Regions from separate parts of the Candidatus Stoquefichus sp. SB1 genome, predicted to be linked through region 2. Evidence: a T-box and tRNA genes for the amino acid it is inferred to sense, from the RefSeq annotation. Region 2 holds a T-box; the other holds one or more tRNA genes.
The links. The T-box of region 2 lies ahead of pheS (phenylalanine--tRNA ligase subunit alpha). A T-box ahead of a tRNA ligase gene usually reads a tRNA of that ligase, here a tRNA-Phe.
Positions count from the first base shown of each region.

Region 1: it encodes a tRNA-Phe, which carries the amino acid that the T-box ahead of pheS (phenylalanine--tRNA ligase subunit alpha) is inferred to sense. The anticodon was not compared.

Region 1 covers NZ_LN852693.1:6,030-14,899, forward strand. The annotation lists gene BN1865_RS01170 (nicotinate phosphoribosyltransferase) at 1-1,081, shown strand, start outside; gene BN1865_RS01175 (hypothetical protein) at 1,078-1,449, shown strand; gene BN1865_RS01180 (prephenate dehydrogenase) at 1,458-2,288, shown strand; gene BN1865_RS01185 (helix-turn-helix domain-containing protein) at 2,444-2,977, shown strand; gene potA (spermidine/putrescine ABC transporter ATP-binding protein) at 2,988-4,031, shown strand; gene BN1865_RS01195 (ABC transporter permease) at 4,031-4,924, shown strand; gene BN1865_RS18670 (ABC transporter permease) at 4,884-5,693, shown strand; gene BN1865_RS18675 (ABC transporter substrate-binding protein) at 5,677-6,723, shown strand; tRNA gene BN1865_RS01210 (tRNA-Cys) at 6,876-6,950, shown strand; tRNA gene BN1865_RS01215 (tRNA-Leu) at 6,958-7,046, shown strand; tRNA gene BN1865_RS01220 (tRNA-Arg) at 7,134-7,210, shown strand; tRNA gene BN1865_RS01225 (tRNA-Pro) at 7,234-7,310, shown strand; tRNA gene BN1865_RS01230 (tRNA-Ala) at 7,317-7,392, shown strand; tRNA gene BN1865_RS01235 (tRNA-Ser) at 7,400-7,492, shown strand; tRNA gene BN1865_RS01240 (tRNA-Met) at 7,517-7,593, shown strand; tRNA gene BN1865_RS01245 (tRNA-Asp) at 7,596-7,672, shown strand; tRNA gene BN1865_RS01250 (tRNA-Phe) at 7,678-7,753, shown strand; tRNA gene BN1865_RS01255 (tRNA-Met) at 7,781-7,857, shown strand; tRNA gene BN1865_RS01260 (tRNA-Ile) at 7,898-7,974, shown strand; gene BN1865_RS01265 (HAD-IC family P-type ATPase) at 8,133-8,870, shown strand, end outside.
Region 2 covers NZ_LN852694.1:561,581-570,450, reverse strand. The annotation lists gene BN1865_RS06575 (immunoglobulin-like domain-containing protein) at 1-206, opposite strand, end outside; gene pheT (phenylalanine--tRNA ligase subunit beta) at 256-2,646, opposite strand; gene pheS (phenylalanine--tRNA ligase subunit alpha) at 2,650-3,684, opposite strand; T-box leader at 3,717-3,920, opposite strand; gene BN1865_RS06560 (DUF4299 family protein) at 3,964-4,854, opposite strand; gene BN1865_RS06555 (TrmH family RNA methyltransferase) at 4,873-5,598, opposite strand; gene BN1865_RS06550 (M48 family metallopeptidase) at 5,595-6,260, opposite strand; gene sspI (small acid-soluble spore protein SspI) at 6,320-6,517, shown strand; gene BN1865_RS06540 (hypothetical protein) at 6,512-6,967, opposite strand; gene BN1865_RS06535 (hypothetical protein) at 6,968-7,822, opposite strand; gene BN1865_RS06530 (S1C family serine protease) at 7,887-8,870, opposite strand, start outside.

The DNA of each region.
Region 1 (8,870 bases), on a different contig from region 2:
AACATTTTTATTAGTGACAGTGAATCATCAATCATTAATTGCAACAAAGGCTCATCGTGTATGTCAGGAAGCCAAAGGGCGTGCTGTTATGGAATTTGGTGCAAGACGCTCACAAGGCTATGATGGAGCTCATTATGGAGCAAGAGCGGCTTATATTGGTGGTGTTGCTGGAACGGCTACAACATCTGCTGGAAAAGCATTTGATATTCCAGTCTTAGGCACAATGGCACATTCTTTTGTTCAATCATTTGATAATGAATTTGAGGCTTTTAAGGCCTATGCCGAGATTTATCCGGATTCATGTGTCTTATTAGTAGATACATATGATACGTTAAAGAGTGGGGTCCCCAATGCGATTAAAGTTGCAGAAGAAGTTTTGGCACCAATGGGGAAACGTTTAGCTGGAATTCGTTTGGACAGTGGTGACATTGCGTATTTAACAAAAAAAGCAAGAATGATGTTAGATGTTGCTGGATTACATGATTGTAAAATTACTGTTTCTAATTCTTTGGATGAATACCTCATTCGTTCTGTTTTAGAACAAGGTGCTCAAATTGATTCATTTGGTGTTGGAGAAAACATGATTGTTTCTAAATCGTCACCAGTCTTTGGAGGCGTTTATAAATTAGCGGCTGTTGAAAAAGACGGTCAGATTATTCCAAAAATTAAAATATCTGAAAATACTGAAAAAATTACGAATCCAGGATACAAGAAGGTTTATCGTTTAATTGAAAAAGAAACCAATAAAGCTATTGCTGATGTTATTACTTTTTATGACGAAGTCTTAGATGAAAATCAGGACTTAACGATTTATCATCAATCAGATGCATGGAAAAATAAAACATTATATGCTGGAACATATGAAATTCATCCATTACAAACACTTGTTTTTGAAAATGGAAAATGTGTATATCCAGAATATACATTAAAAGAAATTCGTGACTACTCCATCCAACAAAAAGCTTTACTATGGGATGAAGTTTTCCGTTTAGAATATCCTCATATTTATTATGTAGATTTAACTCAAAAATTATTAGATTATAAATTAAAAATGTTAGCAGAAGGGAGAAAAAACGGATGAGTTTTAAAAGAAGTGTAGAAAGAGATCGTAAAATTGAATTTACACATCAAGATATACAAAATAAAAGCGAATTTAAATCTCAGTTTAATTTCACATGGATTCCTTTTAATTATAAGAGTTTAATTATGCTTGCTATTATCTTTCTTTTTACACAATTTTTCTGCGTACCATTTTTAAATCAATATTATCAATATCCTTCAGCCCTTATTTTAACACATGGTATTTTGACTAGTTTTCTTGTTGTTCTTTCTTTTTGGACAATTGCTAAAGAAAAACCACCTTTATCTGCATTATTTATAAGATTCTGTTTTTGTGCACTGATTTTTGGTGGTTTTGCTCTTGCTTTTGTTCTTTTGATGAAACTGTAGGTGTCTATATGATTATTACGGTTGTTGGATTAGGGGTTATTGGAGGAAGTTATGTTCAGTCATTAAAAGGGTTAGGGCATCTTGTTTATGGAGTGGACTGTGATGAGGAAACACTTGCTTTAGCTAAAAAAGATGGCTGTATAATAGAAGGCTATACAGATGGAAGTGAAATTATTGCTCAAAGTGATATGACTATTATCTGTCTTTATCCTTCTAAAGTATTAGATTTTATTGCCCAACATACTTTTAAAAAAGGCAGTATTGTAACAGATGTTGTAGGGATTAAATCTTATTTTTTAGAAAAAGCATTAGCTTGTATTGATCCGGATGTAGAATATATCAGTGGTCACCCAATGGCGGGAAGAGAAAAAAAGGGTTATGCTTATGCAAGTCTGGAAGTTTTTAAAAATGCCAATTATATTGTCATTGAACATGCCAAAAATCATAAATCTGCGATTGATTTTATGTGCCAGTTTGTCTCTCAATTAGGCTTTAAGAGCGTCAAGATTATGAGCCCTTATGCACATGATGAAATTATCTCTTTTACTTCTCAATTGCCACATACGATTGCTGTGGCATTGATGAATAGTGATGATCAAAAATATGAAACAGGAAAATATATTGGGGATTCATTTAGAGACTTAACACGTATAGCAAATATTAATGCTGATTTATGGAGTGAATTGTTTTTAAATAATCGTGAATATTTATTAGCGTCAATGTATCGCTTTGAAAAAGAATTTGATAAAATTAAACAAGCGTTATTAGATGATGATGAACAGGCTTTAAAAGCAATGTTTGAAGAGTCATCAAGACGTCGTGAACATTTAGAAAAGTAACAAAATGAATTGCGTTACTTTTTTTTAGTTAAAAAGTTTAATATATTAAACAAATTGTTTAAAACATGTTGCAATTTTTAGGATATTCTGTATAATAATTGTGTTTTGTAAATTTAAACATGAAGTTTTGTAATACTAAACAAAGGAGAGGGATTATGAATATCGGAGGAAAGATCAAAAGATTGCGTATAGCCAATCAGCTGACATTGGAAGAATTAGCCAATCGTAGTGAATTGACCAAGGGATTTTTATCACAGGTTGAAAGAAATCTAACATCGCCTTCAATAGCGACCTTAGAAGATATACTTGAAGCTTTGGGCACCTCATTGCATGAGTTTTTTAATGAAACACAAGATGAGCAGATTGTCTTTAAAAAAGATGATTATTTTGTCAATACACAAGATGATTATGTGATTTCTTATATTGTTCCAAATGCACAAAAAAATGAAATGGAACCTATTTTAATTGAATTGGCAAAAGCCAAGATGTCAATGGAAATGGAACCACATGATGGAGAAGAATTTGGTTATGTGATTAGTGGAAAAATCAAACTTCATTATGGACAAAAGGCTTATGTTGTCAATAAAGGTGAAACTTTTTATTTAAGTGGAAAAAGAACACATTATCTTGAAAATTGTGGTGATGCCAAAGCAAAAGTGATTTGGATATCTACACCACCATTATTTTAGGGAGGACTATATGAAAAAATTAATTGAATTAAATAATTTAACAAAAGAATTTGATGGACAAGTTGTTTTAAAAGGTATTCATCTCAATATTCATGAGAATGAATTTATGACTTTGTTAGGTCCTAGTGGTTGTGGAAAGACAACAACATTAAGAATTGTTGGTGGATTTGAAGAGGCAAGTTCAGGAGAGGTTTTGTTTGATGGTATTGATATTTCAGCACTTCCACCATATAAAAGAGAAGTCAATACAGTATTTCAAAAATATGCATTATTTCCGCATATGAATGTTTTTGATAATGTTGCTTTTGGCTTAAAAATCAAGAAGCTTGATAAAGCCATTATTGAACAAAAAGTTTTACGTATGTTAAATCTAGTCGGATTAGAAGGGTTTGAAAAACGTAATATTTCACAATTGTCTGGTGGACAACAGCAACGTGTTGCTATTGCACGTGCTTTGGTCAATGAACCAAAAGTCCTTTTATTAGATGAACCATTAGGGGCACTAGATTTAAAATTAAGAAAAGCTATGCAGATTGAATTAAAAAATATTCAAAAAGAAGTAGGGATTACTTTTGTTTATGTCACACATGATCAAGAGGAAGCTTTGACAATGTCAGATACAATTGTTGTTATGAATGATGGAGCTATTCAACAAATTGGAACGCCTACAGATATTTATAATGAACCAGAAAATCGTTTTGTTGCACAATTTATTGGAGAGTCTAATATTGTGGAAGGAAAATTTGTAAAAGATTTTCTAGTTGAATTTGATGGTCAGCAGTTTGTATGTGTTGATAAAGGATTTGATGAAGGACAGGATGTTGATATTGTTTTAAGACCAGAGGATTTGGATATTGTAGAAGTTGGACAGGGGAAAATTGAAGGAGTTATTTCTTCTATTGTCTTTAAAGGTGTTCATTATGAAATTATGGTTGAAACACAAGAACGTATGTATAAGGTGCATACAACAGATATGAGTGAAGTTGGTAAAAAGGTAAATTTAGATTTTTGGCCTGAAGATATTCATGTCATGGAAAAAATGGGGACATATTAATGAAACAGTATAAAAAACTCGTTTCACCATATTGTTTCTGGCTATTTGTTTTAACAATTGTTCCAATGCTGTTGATTGCTTTTTATGCTTTTACATCAAAAGGGACAGAAATTACAACTTTTCAATTTACCTTAGATAACTTTTTTAAATTTATGGATCCTATTTTCCTATCTGTTTTAATGCGCTCTCTTGTTTTAGGTATTTTAACGACTATGATTTGTTTTTTAATTGGTTATCCAATTGCGTATATGATTGCTAAATGTAAAGAAAGTACACAAACATTATTAATTTTATTAATTACGATACCTACATGGATTAATCTTTTGATGAGAACTTATGCCTGGATGAGTATTTTAAGTAATAATGGTATTATTAATAACTTATTACAATCTATGGGGCTAGGACGTATTCATATGATGTATACAGATTTTGCGGTTGTCATAGGGATGGTTTATAATTTCTTGCCATTTATGATTTTGCCTATTCATACATCATTAACAAATATGGATCAATCATTGACAGAAGCGTCTATGGATTTAGGAGCTTCACGTGTTCAAACATTTTTTAAAGTCACTTTTCGTTTATCATTAAGTGGTGTTTTAACTGGTATTACAATGGTTTTCCTGCCAGCTATCAGTGCTTTTGTTATTCCGAAAATGTTAGGTGGCGGCCAATATTCATTAATTGGTAATTTTATTGAACAACAGTTTATTACAGTTGGAAACTGGCATTTTGGTAGTGCTGTTTCATTGGTTTTAGCAACTATTGTTATTGTTTTGATGGCATTGATTTATAAAGCTGAAAAACGTACAAATGTTTCAAGTGAAGATGAAGAAGGAGGAAGTCGACGTTATGGTAAAAGAAAAAAAATACGTAAAGGTTCTATGCATTAGTCTATGTCTTGCCTTTTTATATTTTCCATTATTGATTATGGCTTTTTTCTCTTTTAATAGTGCAAAATCTTTATCTAATTTTAAAGGATTTTCATTCCGCTGGTATGAATCATTGTTTGGAAATTTACAGTTATTAGATGCCGTTGTTGTCTCTGTGACAATTGCTATTTTAGCAACTGTAATCTCAACAATTTTAGGGACTATTACAGCAATTGCTTTAACAAAATCAAAAAGAAAAATAAGAACAGCTATTTTGCAGGTGAATAATTTACCTATTATGAACCCAGAAATTGTTACAGCTATCTCATTAATGATTTTCTTTTCATTTATTAGTATTGAAAAGGGCTATATGACAATGTTATTAGCTCATATTGCTTTTTGTACGCCTTATGTGATTACAAATGTATATCCTAAAGTGAAGCAGTTAGATGATAATTTAACAGATGCTGCGATGGATTTAGGGGCAACCCCATTTCAAACTTTAATTAAGGTTATTTTACCACAAATTAAATCAGGGATTATGGCAGGAGCACTATTGGCTTTTACGATGTCATTTGATGATTTTGTAATTTCTTATTTTGTGAGTGGAAATGGTGTGGAGAATATTTCAATTGTGATTTATAATATGTCTAAACGTATGAATCCGAGTATTTATGCTTTATCAACAATTGTTTTGGTTGTGATTTTATTAGGATTATTATTAGGTACGTTTATCCCATATTTAATTGTGAAAAAAAGAGGAGGGAAAGTAAATGAAGCGTTACGCTAAAATAATGCTTTGTTTGGCTGTTGTCACAACACTCATGAGTGGATGTGGACGAAGTCAATATACGCATACATTGCGTGTTTTTAACTGGGGAGAATATGTTGATCCTGATGTCATTAATGGGTTTCAAAGAGAATATGACTGTAAAGTTGTTTATGAGACATTTGATTCCAATGAATCAATGTATACAAAATTACTAGGTGGCAATAAGTATGATATTATGGTGCCATCTGAATATATGATTGAAAGATTAATCAAAGAAAATCTTTTACAAAAGATAGATTGGTCGATGATTACTCATAAAGATAGTATTGATAGTAAAGTGTTAAATCAGAGTTTTGATAAAGCAAATGAATATTGGGTTCCATATTTTTATGGTAATGTTGGAATTGTTTATGATAAAACACAAGTGTCTGAAAGTGATTTAAATGCTGGATGGGAAGTTTTAAGAAATCCAAAGTATAAAGGGAATATTTATATGTATGATTCTGAAAGAGATTCTTTTATGGTAGCATTAAAAGCTTTGGGTTATTCTATGAATACAACAGATGAAAAAGAAATTAAAGAAGCTTATCAATGGCTAATTGATCAAAGAAAGACAATGAACCCAACATATGCAGGTGATGATACTATTGATGCTATGAAGAGTGGTGAAAAAGCTATGGCGGTTATGTATTCTGGGGATGCTGCTGCTGTTATGCTGGAAAATCCAGATATGGGCTTTTATATGCCAAATGAAGGAACAAACATATGGTTTGATGGTTTTGTTGTAAGTCGAGAATGTGAAGATTTAAAAATGGCTATGAATTTTATAAATTATATGATTAGTGATGAGAATGCATTGAATAATACATTGGAGGTTGGTTATTTGACTTCTAACACTGTTGCCGCTAAAGAAGCATCAGAAGGAGATTTTCAAGGTATTAATGCATATGGTATTCGAATGTCACAAAATGATGAAGTATTTGCTTATCAGCCACAAAATATAAAAGAAATTTATAGTGATTATTGGTCAAAAGTCAAAGCACAATAAATTTTATGAAAAAGTTTTAATGAGAAAAACCCTCATTAAAACTTTTCTTTTTGAATTCATTAAAAAGAATTACCAAAAAAAGCAAAAAAACTATTGCAATCAATATCAAAATATTATATACTATTTGAGCAACGTGAGAAGAGAAAAGAACTGGTTCCATAGCCAAGTTGGTAAGGCTACAGACTGCAACTCTGTCATCGTCGGTTCGAGTCCGGCTGGAACCTCCATCATGTTGCCCAGGTGGCGAAATTGGTAGACGCACAGGACTTAAAATCCTGCGGACCTTAAAATCCGTGCCGGTTCGACTCCGGCCCTGGGCACCATTCTTAAAAAAAGTTTTAAAAAAATGTAAAAAAGTGTTGCAAAGTTACAGCGTTTATGTTAATATTGAATGGCGCTGTTAAAGAAATGCGCTAGTAGCTCAACTGGATAGAGTGCTTGACTACGGATCAAGAGGTTGTGGGTTCGATTCCTGCCTAGCGCGCCAATTGAGTATTGTAATTGAATATTCGGGAAGTAGCACAGCTTGGTAGTGCACCTGGTTTGGGACCAGGGGGTCGCAGGTTCAAATCCTGTCTTCCCGACCAGTTAATGGGGCTTTAGCTCAGATGGGAGAGCGCCTGCTTTGCACGCAGGAGGTCAGCGGTTCGATCCCGCTAAGCTCCACCATTATTGCGGAGGTTTACCCAAGTCCGGCTGAAGGGATCGGTCTTGAAAACCGACAGGGGATGAAAGTCCCGCGGGGGTTCGAATCCCTCAACCTCCGCCATTTTTAAAAAAATATATTTCATATCGCGGGATGGAGCAGTCTGGTAGCTCGTCGGGCTCATAACCCGAAGGTCGTTGGTTCAAATCCTTCTCCCGCAACCATTGGTCTGGTAGTTCAGTTGGTTAGAATGCCGCCCTGTCACGGCGGAGGTCGCGGGTTCGAGTCCCGTCCAGACCGCCAATTATGGTTCCGTAGCTCAGTCGGTAGAGCAGAGGACTGAAAATCCTCGTGTCGCTGGTTCGATTCCGGCCGGAACCACCATTATTTTTTATAAACGATTCACTACATGGCGGGGTAGCTCAGTTGGCTAGAGCAATCGGTTCATACCCGGTGGGTCGGGGGTTCGAATCCCTTCCCCGCTACCATTTAGCGAATCAGTGGTGAATACCACTTTTTATTTTATTTGGACCCTTAGCTCAGTTGGTTAGAGCTATCGGCTCATAACCGATCGGTCGAAGGTTCGAGTCCTTCAGGGTCCACCAATAAAACTATTGACGATATGAATTTTCATATCGTTTTTTTGTATTTAAAGAGATATTCAAGATTTTTAATATATGTTACAATATGAAAGAAAAAAGAAAATGATATACACAAAATATTCATAACTCTGTGATATATTGTGTGAGTAGGTGAGATAATAATGGATAAGATGAATGAAATGGGCTTAACTTCCTTGCAAGTTCAAGAACGGATTGATCGTGGTCAAGTGAATATATCACATGATAATATTTCTAAGACAAAGAAGCAGATTATTTTAGAACATACAATAACATACTTTAATTTATTAAATGTGTTTTTAGCAGCGATTATTTTATCAACTGGTCGTTGGACAAACTTAACATTTATGGGTGTTATTATTATGAATTCTTTGATTGGAATTTATCAGGAACTAAAAGTGAAAAAAATTATTGATCAATTGACAGTTGTCACTGTTAAAAAGATTAAAGTTATACGTGATCATCAACAACAGATGATACCAATTGAAGATTTGGTTATTGATGATATTGTTTTTTTAGAGAGTGGTAATCAAATTGGAACAGATTGCTGTATGTTGACATCACAAGGAATGGAAGTCAATGAATCAATGCTGACTGGTGAATCGAAGCCAGTAAAAAAGAAAGAAAATGATGAACTATTGGCTGGAAGTTTTGTCGTTGCCGGAAGTGGATATGCGCGTGTTTTAAGAGTGGGTAATGATAATTATTCTACTCAGCTTGTTCATAAAGCTAAACACAAAAATAAAGCGTCCTCAGAAATGAAAGATGCTATTGAGAAAGTCATTAAAGTATTGAGCTTTGTGATTGTTCCTGTGGGGTTGGTGCTCTTTGTTTCTCAACTTTCTGCTTCGCCTCAAGATCATGCAACAGCGATTGTTAAG
Region 2 (8,870 bases):
GAAATCTGATTCTTTTCAAAAGGGAGATAAAATAACAAATCTAAGTACTCAACAGCTTCAAATGTTAAACTTTCACCAACTTCTAAATCAATTTTTCCATTATGAATAATATTCATATGACTTCTTTGATAATAACAATAAATCAATCCTACCAAAACAACAATACTAGCCATCGTTAAATAGCCTCTCTTGCTTATTTTCCTCATTTCTTAATCCTCTTCCTCTTATATTCAAAAAGGGACAATGTCCCTTTTATTATGCACGTAAATGAGCATTATATTCTTTTGCCACAACTGCAAGAATATTTTCCATAACACCATTAATTGTTTCATCATCTAAAGTCTTAGTATTATCTTGGAATGTTAAAGCAATTGCAACTGACTTTTTCCCTTCCTCAATATGTTCACCAACATAAACATCAAAAATTTCTGTTTTAGAAATCAATCGTTTACTTGCCTTTTGAATAGAACGTACAACATCATATGTTGGAATATCTTCATCCATTACCAAAGCAATATCTCTTGTCACTGATGGATATTGTGGAATCGGTGTAAATTTGAGTGCTCTTGTTTTTAAATTCAATAATACTGATAGATTTAATTCAGCGACAAATGTATCTTTTACATCATATTTTTTCGCCATACGTGGATGAATTTCTCCTATGACCCCAACGATTTCTTTACCCATTTTAATATAGCCGCTTCTTCCTGGATGGAAATAAGAATTATCTTCTTCAACACGTTCTAAGACATATCTAGATTCCTCAATACACAATTTCTTAAAGATTGTTTCAACAAATCCTTTAACCAAATAGAAATCAGCTTTTTGGTTCACTTGTAACCAAGATACATTTTGATACATACCTGAGCAAGCAATAGTTAAAGTCTGAATTTCTGTATCTTTTGAATATGTATTTGATAGTTCATAAATACAAACATCTTTATGGGCATGTGAATTATTATAATTAATAGCCTGCAACAATGAAGGAATGACAGATTTTCTTGTAACACTTCTTTCTTCACCCAAAGGCATCATTAATTCAATAGTATCAGATGAATGGAATAAATTAAAATCATTAACAAAATGAGGTGATGTTAAAGTATATGTGACAACTTCATGTAATCCTAAATCAGCTAATAAATGTCTAATATATTTTGTCTTATCTTGAACTGGATTCAATGCCCCTTTTGTCATTTCCATATATGGAAGAGTACTAGGAATATAATCATATCCATACATTCTGGCAACTTCTTCAATTAAATCAGCATCCATTGTCATATCGTTACGATATGTTGGTACACTCACACGGAAGTTTTCTCCTTCTAACTGATACGTAAAATGTAATCTTGTAAAAATATCAGCAATTGTTTCAGTACTAATTGATGTTCCAAGTAAACCATTAACTCTTGAAGTTGTTAATGAAATGACTTTCTCTTGTGGTGTATAAGGTGTTGTCACACTCTTATAGATTTCCTTAGCATCAGCTAAATCTTTCAATAAAGATGCACAACGATTTAAAACACGCTCTGTATTGGCTGTATCAATAGCCCCTTTAATATAATGTTGAGATGCATCAGTTAATAAATTCATACGACGTGCTGTATTTCTCAATGTAGGTCCATCAAAAGTGGCAGCCTCAATCACAATATTAACTGTATTCTCATCAATCTTCGTATCATTGGCTCCCATGACACCAGCCACGCAACCAATTCCATCATCAGTTGAGACAATAATATCTTCAGGTAAAATATCATATTCCTGTTCATCCAATAATGTGGCTTTTTGATGAAATCCAGTTTTAATCACAAAACCTTTTGTTTTTAATTTATCATAATCATACATATGAATTGGCTGTCCAGTTTCAATCATAACAAAGTTAGATATATCAACAATATTATTAATAGGTTTCACACCACTTGCTAATAATGCTGTTCTTAACCATTCAGGTGATTCTTTGGTCTTTACACCTTTAACCAACTTTGCCCCAAAGAAAGGACACAGATCAGTTTCAACACTCACTTGAATCTTGCTTTCTAATTCATCCATCAAAACAATTTCAGGTAATTTCACTTCACGATTTAATAAAGCCCCTACTTCATATGCCAATGAAATCATAGCCATACAGTCAGAACGATTAGGTGTTAAACCAATTTCTAAGATTGTATCATCATATCCCATGTATTTTAAAGCATCTTCACCAATTGGTGCATCATCATCCAAAACATGAATGCCAGCTTTATCCTCTTCTTTTAAAAGACGCTGTTCGATTCCTAACTCAGCAATAGAACAAATCATTCCATTAGAATCAACTCCGCGCACTTGACTTTCCTTAATTTTAAAACCTTCTCCCAAATCGCATCCAGGCAATGCCACAATAACCTTTTGACCTGCTTCCACATTAGGAGCCCCACAAACGATTTGTGTAACTTGACCAGGTTTCACTTCCACTTGACAAACATTCAAATGATCAGAATCTGGGTGTGCTGTTTTTGTTTGAACATAACCAACAACAAGCTTATCACCTCTTGCAAAAACATGCATTCCTTCAACTTCATGTCCAATTGATGTTAACTTTGCAGCCACTTCATCTGCTGAAAAATCATCAACTTTTACATATTGATTTAATAATTTTAAACTTGCTTCCATACACTAATCCTTTCTTGTAAACTGATTTAAGAATCTTAAATCACCACTATAGAAATTTCTAATATTATCAATACCATATTTTAACATTGCAACACGTTCTAATCCTATCCCAAAAGCAAAACCTTGATAAACTTCTGGATCAAAACCACACATCTCTAGAACTTTAGGATTAACCATTCCAGCTCCTAAGATTTCAATCCAACCTGTATATTTACACATTGGGCACCCTTTCCCTTCACAATTGTGACAAGAAATATCAACTTCTACACTTGGTTCTGTAAATGGGAAATAAGAAGGTCTTAAACGAATTTCTCGTTTTTCTCCAAACATCTTTTTTGCAAACAATTCCAATGTTCCTTTTAAATCAGCCATCGTAATATTTTTATCAATAACCAACCCTTCACATTGACTAAATTGATGAGAATGCGTTGCATCATCATCATCTCTACGATAAGTCTTACCTGGACAAATAATCTTAATTGGACCTTGACCATTCGCCTCTAACATCGTACGGGCCTGAACAGGAGATGTATGTGTCCTCATTAAAGTATTTTCATCAATATATAATGTATCCTGCATATCTCTTGCTGGATGTCCTTTTGGTAAATTCATTAACTCAAAATTAAAATGATCACTTTCTACTTCTGGACCTTCAGCAACAGAATAACCCATTCCAATAAATAAGTCTTCTAATTCTTCTCTCACCATTGATAAAGGATGAACACTGCCAAGTGGTAAAGCATAACTTGGTAATGTAATATCTATTCTTTCATGTTTTAATTTTTCATTCATTTCAGCTTCTTCTAAAACCTGTTTTTTCTCTTCAATAGCAGCAGTCAAATCTTGTTTCACTTTATTAGAAACTTGTCCAAACGCTGCTCTTTCTTCTTTTGTCATATCTTTCATTGACTTCATAGCAGCTTGCATTGGTCCCTTTTTTCCTAAATAGAAGACTCTTAAATCATTTAAATCTTTTAAAGATTGACAATCATTGATTTTTCCAAGTGCTTCTTCTTGAATCTTTAATAGTTCGTCCATAATATCCTCCTTCAAAATAAAAAATCGTTCCATCTAGGAACGATTATAATCGCGGTACCATCCTAATTCATAACAAGTCATTGTTATGCACTTCATTCACAGTAACGTTGTGTTGACGGCGATGATTAGTCGCACTCCAAGGTGAATTCAATAAATGCATTGCAAGAAAACTTTCAGCTTTTGTTTTCCTCTCTTTTACAAATTCTTTATCTACTTGTCCTCTTCATCGTGTTTACTTTTCATATTATAGCCAAAAATCAGCATAAAAACAAGTCTTTTTTATAACAGTGAAGAATCCGCATGATATTTTAAATAAATTGACTCTATTTCTTCTTCACTTAAAGCTTCAAAGAAAATATGTTCACTATCAAACTCATGAAGTTCATGATGAGAAATTTCATGAATAAAGTCATCAAATGGAATATCTCCTAACATTTTATTGTTTTGAATAGAAACCAATGCAACCACATAACGATCAGCTTCAATACTTTCTCCTGTCTGAAAATTAATACAAGACATGGGAACCATTGGTTTTAATGGAAACACTGTATCCACAGTTGCAGTGACTGTATAAACACCTAAAATATTCTTTTGAGGATCCTGATACATATGGGCATTTGCATAATACAAATCACGTTGCTGATTCTGATGCAAATCCTTAGCAAAAGCCTTTAAAGATTTATCTTCAAGCCAATAGTGAACGTCTTGAGAGCGGAAATAGTAAGGCCACATAGTACAAAAGAAATTTCCATTTTCATGTTCAGTTAAAAAGCTTTTTAAAGTTTCATAATTAAATTCTTTTATCTCTGATTTCAATTTTTCAATATCTGACAGTTTTCTTTCAGTCCCATCCTGTACAAATGTAGATGCTTTCCATAATCGACAAAGATGTTGAATCAAACAATATAAATCATCAATTTCTTCATTTGTCGTTGGCAAAAGCATATGTAAACTCACCTGCGAAGTTTCCTCTTCATGCCAAACAACGCTTATTCCTCTTGCTATATGATCTGGATGATAAATAATGATTTCATTTTCACTTCTTTCATCAGGAACAAGAACATAATTTTGATCGTATCGTCCATAGCCAAATTGCTCCATTAAAATATCTTGAAGCTTTAATTTCTTTTTAAAAATTCCCTTTTGATAAATCGTTATATCAACACTCATGATTGCTATCTCCTTTGACTATTCATTTCTAAAATGATACATAGTAATAGCTGCTGCTACACCCACATTTAATGACTCAACTGATTGAATAGGAATATAAACAAGCTGATCACATAAATCTAAAATATTCTGAGAAACTCCTTGTCCTTCATTTCCCATTACAAAAGCCATCTTTTTTTCATTTGAATATGTATCAATGCTTTTCGCATTCAACAAACATGTTCCATAAACCAAAACATTTTGTTTCTTCAGACATTCAATAGCATCTTTCAAATCCATTATGCAAACATTCATCTGAAAAAGGGCTCCTTGAGTTGCCCGTATCACTTTATCATTATATAAATCCACACAATCTAGTGACATAATGATTTGGTCATATCCAAAAGCTAATGCTGAACGTAAAATTGTCCCAACATTTCCAGGGTCTTGAACTCTATCCAACAATAAATATCTTGTTCCGTCTTGCAATATTTTTGAAGTATTGTTTTTTTGACAAACTGCCATAATTGGTTGAGGTGATTTTGTAAAAGCCAGTTTACTCATTACAGATTCAGATACATAAAGTGTATCTTCAGCAAAATCATCATCTAAAGTTGTAACGAGAGTTTGAATACAGCCATTCTTTCTAGCTTCTTCAACCAAATGAAATCCTTCTACTAAAAACAAATTCATTTCATCACGATACTTCTTTTGTTTGAGTTTCATCAATTCTTTTATTTTTTCATTTTGTAAAGATGTAATCATACATGTTTCTCCTTTAACCTTTTGATACGTTGTTTATAATCTGGCATTCTCTTTTCAATTTCCTGATAAAACTGTGATGAATGATTTGCCTGTAAAAAATGAGTGAGTTCATGAACAATCACATAATCTATCAAATCTTTCTCTAAATGTACTAAGGACAAATTAAAAGAAATTCTATTTTGTTGATAATAACAACTGCCCCAACGCCCTTTATATTTCTTAATTTCAATATGAGGCATATCCAAATCAAAATCATATGCCAAATATGCAATCACTTTTTCTTCAATATAATCCAATAAAACTTGTTTTAAATATTTTTCAACACACTGTTCAATTTGCCTATGATAAACATAAAGAGATTGACCATGTTTCTCACATTGCCATTTTCCTACATCTCTGCTCACTAAAACATAACGGCAAGCAAAAATATCAACATAACCCTGATCACAATAACATGCATAAGATTCATAATTCTGTATGAGTGGAATTAGCTTTTCTTGATATTGACGTAAATTATCTTCAATCAATGCACGTGGTGTATAATAAGGTGCACTCACGACAATTCTTCCCTCTTTAACACGCATGCGAAGTGATGTCATACGTTTATAGATGACATCATAATGATAAACCTCTTGTCCAAGTTGAATTTCGTAACTTTTCATAAAACTTCTGTATAAACTCCTTTTGATTATCCCATATTATATAAGAAAGGATGATAGATATGCAAATGCGTGAAGCGCTCTTAAATAATTTAAAAGGTTTTTCAGCCTCTCAACTACAACAAACAATAGATGATGGCATTGCTTCTAAAGAAGAAACAATTCTCGTTGGTTTAGGTGTATTATTTGAACGATATTACAATTCATTAGATTCAAATTCTAAACAACAATTTCTCCAAAATATTTCTCATTTATTATAGACCAGTCTCTGGTCTTTTTTTCACTTTACCAATAAGTTTATGAATCCAAGAAAACAATTCTGGCGTTCTTTTCCACATTTCCTTAATCATTCTTAAACTGATTAAGATAAATAAAATACAAAGATTATATTGAAATAAATCCAGAATTGGTGCAAAGAAAATACAAACACATAAAATCCATAAACCAATACAAGGTAAAAAAGTCACCTTTTCTTCATAGATATCATATACAATTTTAGAAATTTCAAAAACAATATAATCAAATACCCACAACAACAAAAAATAAAGAGTTGTATAAATATCAAACACAAACAATCTTTGTAATGCTTCAGAAAATGGACAATGATAAAAATTCATTAAAGATATCATAAAAGACACAAAGGCTGTCATCAATGTCGCAAAAGCATTTCTTAACATATAAATCGTCACAATATCCTTTTTATTTTTCATCTACTCCACCGCCTTAATTGCACCTTTTAAATTCAATACAAAAGTATACCCCTGACTCTGTGATTCACTTTCCATAAGCGTCACCACACAACGTAATTCTCTATCTAACAATGAGCCCTTATCATCAAAAAAAGCAACTGATTTATTTTTTCCATCTAAAATATCCTGTGTTTTTCCCTTCACATATGCAAAACGTTCATAATCATTAAGATTATCACTATTGCCATTTTCTTTTAAATATAAATAATCAATAATCACATATGGATATTGTTGGGAAATATGCTGATTAGTTGATATAAAATCACCTGTTTTCAGCCATGAGCTGGTTGCATAAATATTTTGTAAAGCATATTTTTTATTCGCACCATTATAAACAACAATATCTTGTTTTTGCATTGTTATGGTTTGTTCATACACTTTTTGATGATCACGTTCAACAACAACCTCACATTGTGCTGTAGATATCTTATCTGTCAAAAGGGATTCATTTGTTTTTTCAACATCCATAAATAAAACTTCATTGTCACTTTTGACATCAAAATGATGAGTTAATCGTTTTTCCTGTTGATCATACTGGATAACAAAATCAATAGTCACTTGATCATTCTCTAATAAAAAGCGATCTTTTAATGCTACAATTCTTGCTCCACCATATTTTTCTTCACCATGATCTTTAGAAAATTCATAGCCACCTATCGATAAATCCTCATTACCACCTGCAAAACAATATTGATAGTCACTTGTAGTTACATATGTATGAAATACAAAATTATCATACCAAAAAAAGAGTGTCATAACGAACATACTCAGCAATACCATAGAAAGGATTAATTGTCTTTTTATCTCTTTATTCATATCATCACCTTTTCACATTATATATTTTTTACACAAAAAAGGAAAGAGCTTTCGTCTTTCCTTATTATGAAGAACCTAATTTAACATTAACTGTTGATGTCGAACCACCATGATTAATTGTCAATTTCACAGTATCACCAGGATTTTTAGAATAAAGTTTTGTCAAGAAATCTTTGTATGATTCTATCTCTTCACCATCAAATTTTGTAATAACATCACCAACTTCAATACCTGCACTACTTGCTGCTGAACCACTTTGTACACTTGCAACATAAATTCCTTTATTTAAATTTGTTTGAATACGATACATATACAATTCATAAGATGAATAACCATCTAATGATAATCCAGAAATACCTAATGTAGGTCGATTGACTTTACCAGTTGAAATAATTTCTTCAACTAATTTCACTGCATCATTAATTGGTAAGGCAAATCCCATACCTTCTACTTCTTCTGAAGAATATTTCATTGAAGTAATACCAACCAATTCACCAACAGCATTGACAAGAGCACCACCACTATTTCCAGGATTAATAGCTGCATCTGTCTGAATAACATTCATATCCCAGTCTTCTTTACCATCACCATTTAAATCAACAGAAACAGTACGTTTAGCAGCAGAAACAATACCTTGTGTAACTGTTCCAGCATATTCAATTCCTAAAGGACTTCCTACAGCCATAACTGTTTCACCAGGATCTAACAAATCAGAATCCCCTGTTTTAAAAGCAGTAACATCAAAGTTAACATTCATTTTTAAAACAGCAATATCACCATATTGATCACTACCAACTAACTCAGCCTTTACAGACTCACCATTTGAATAGATAACTTCAATAGATTGTGCAGAATCAATAACATGATGATTCGTAATAACATAAACAGTTTTACCATTAACCTTATAAATAACACCACTACCACTACCAGATAATTTATTATTCTGATAAACAGCAACTCCAACAGTTGATTCCTTTGCCTTTTTAATGACATCTGTTAAATCTGTTTTCACATCATAATTAATTGTTTGAACCTTATTGTTAGATGT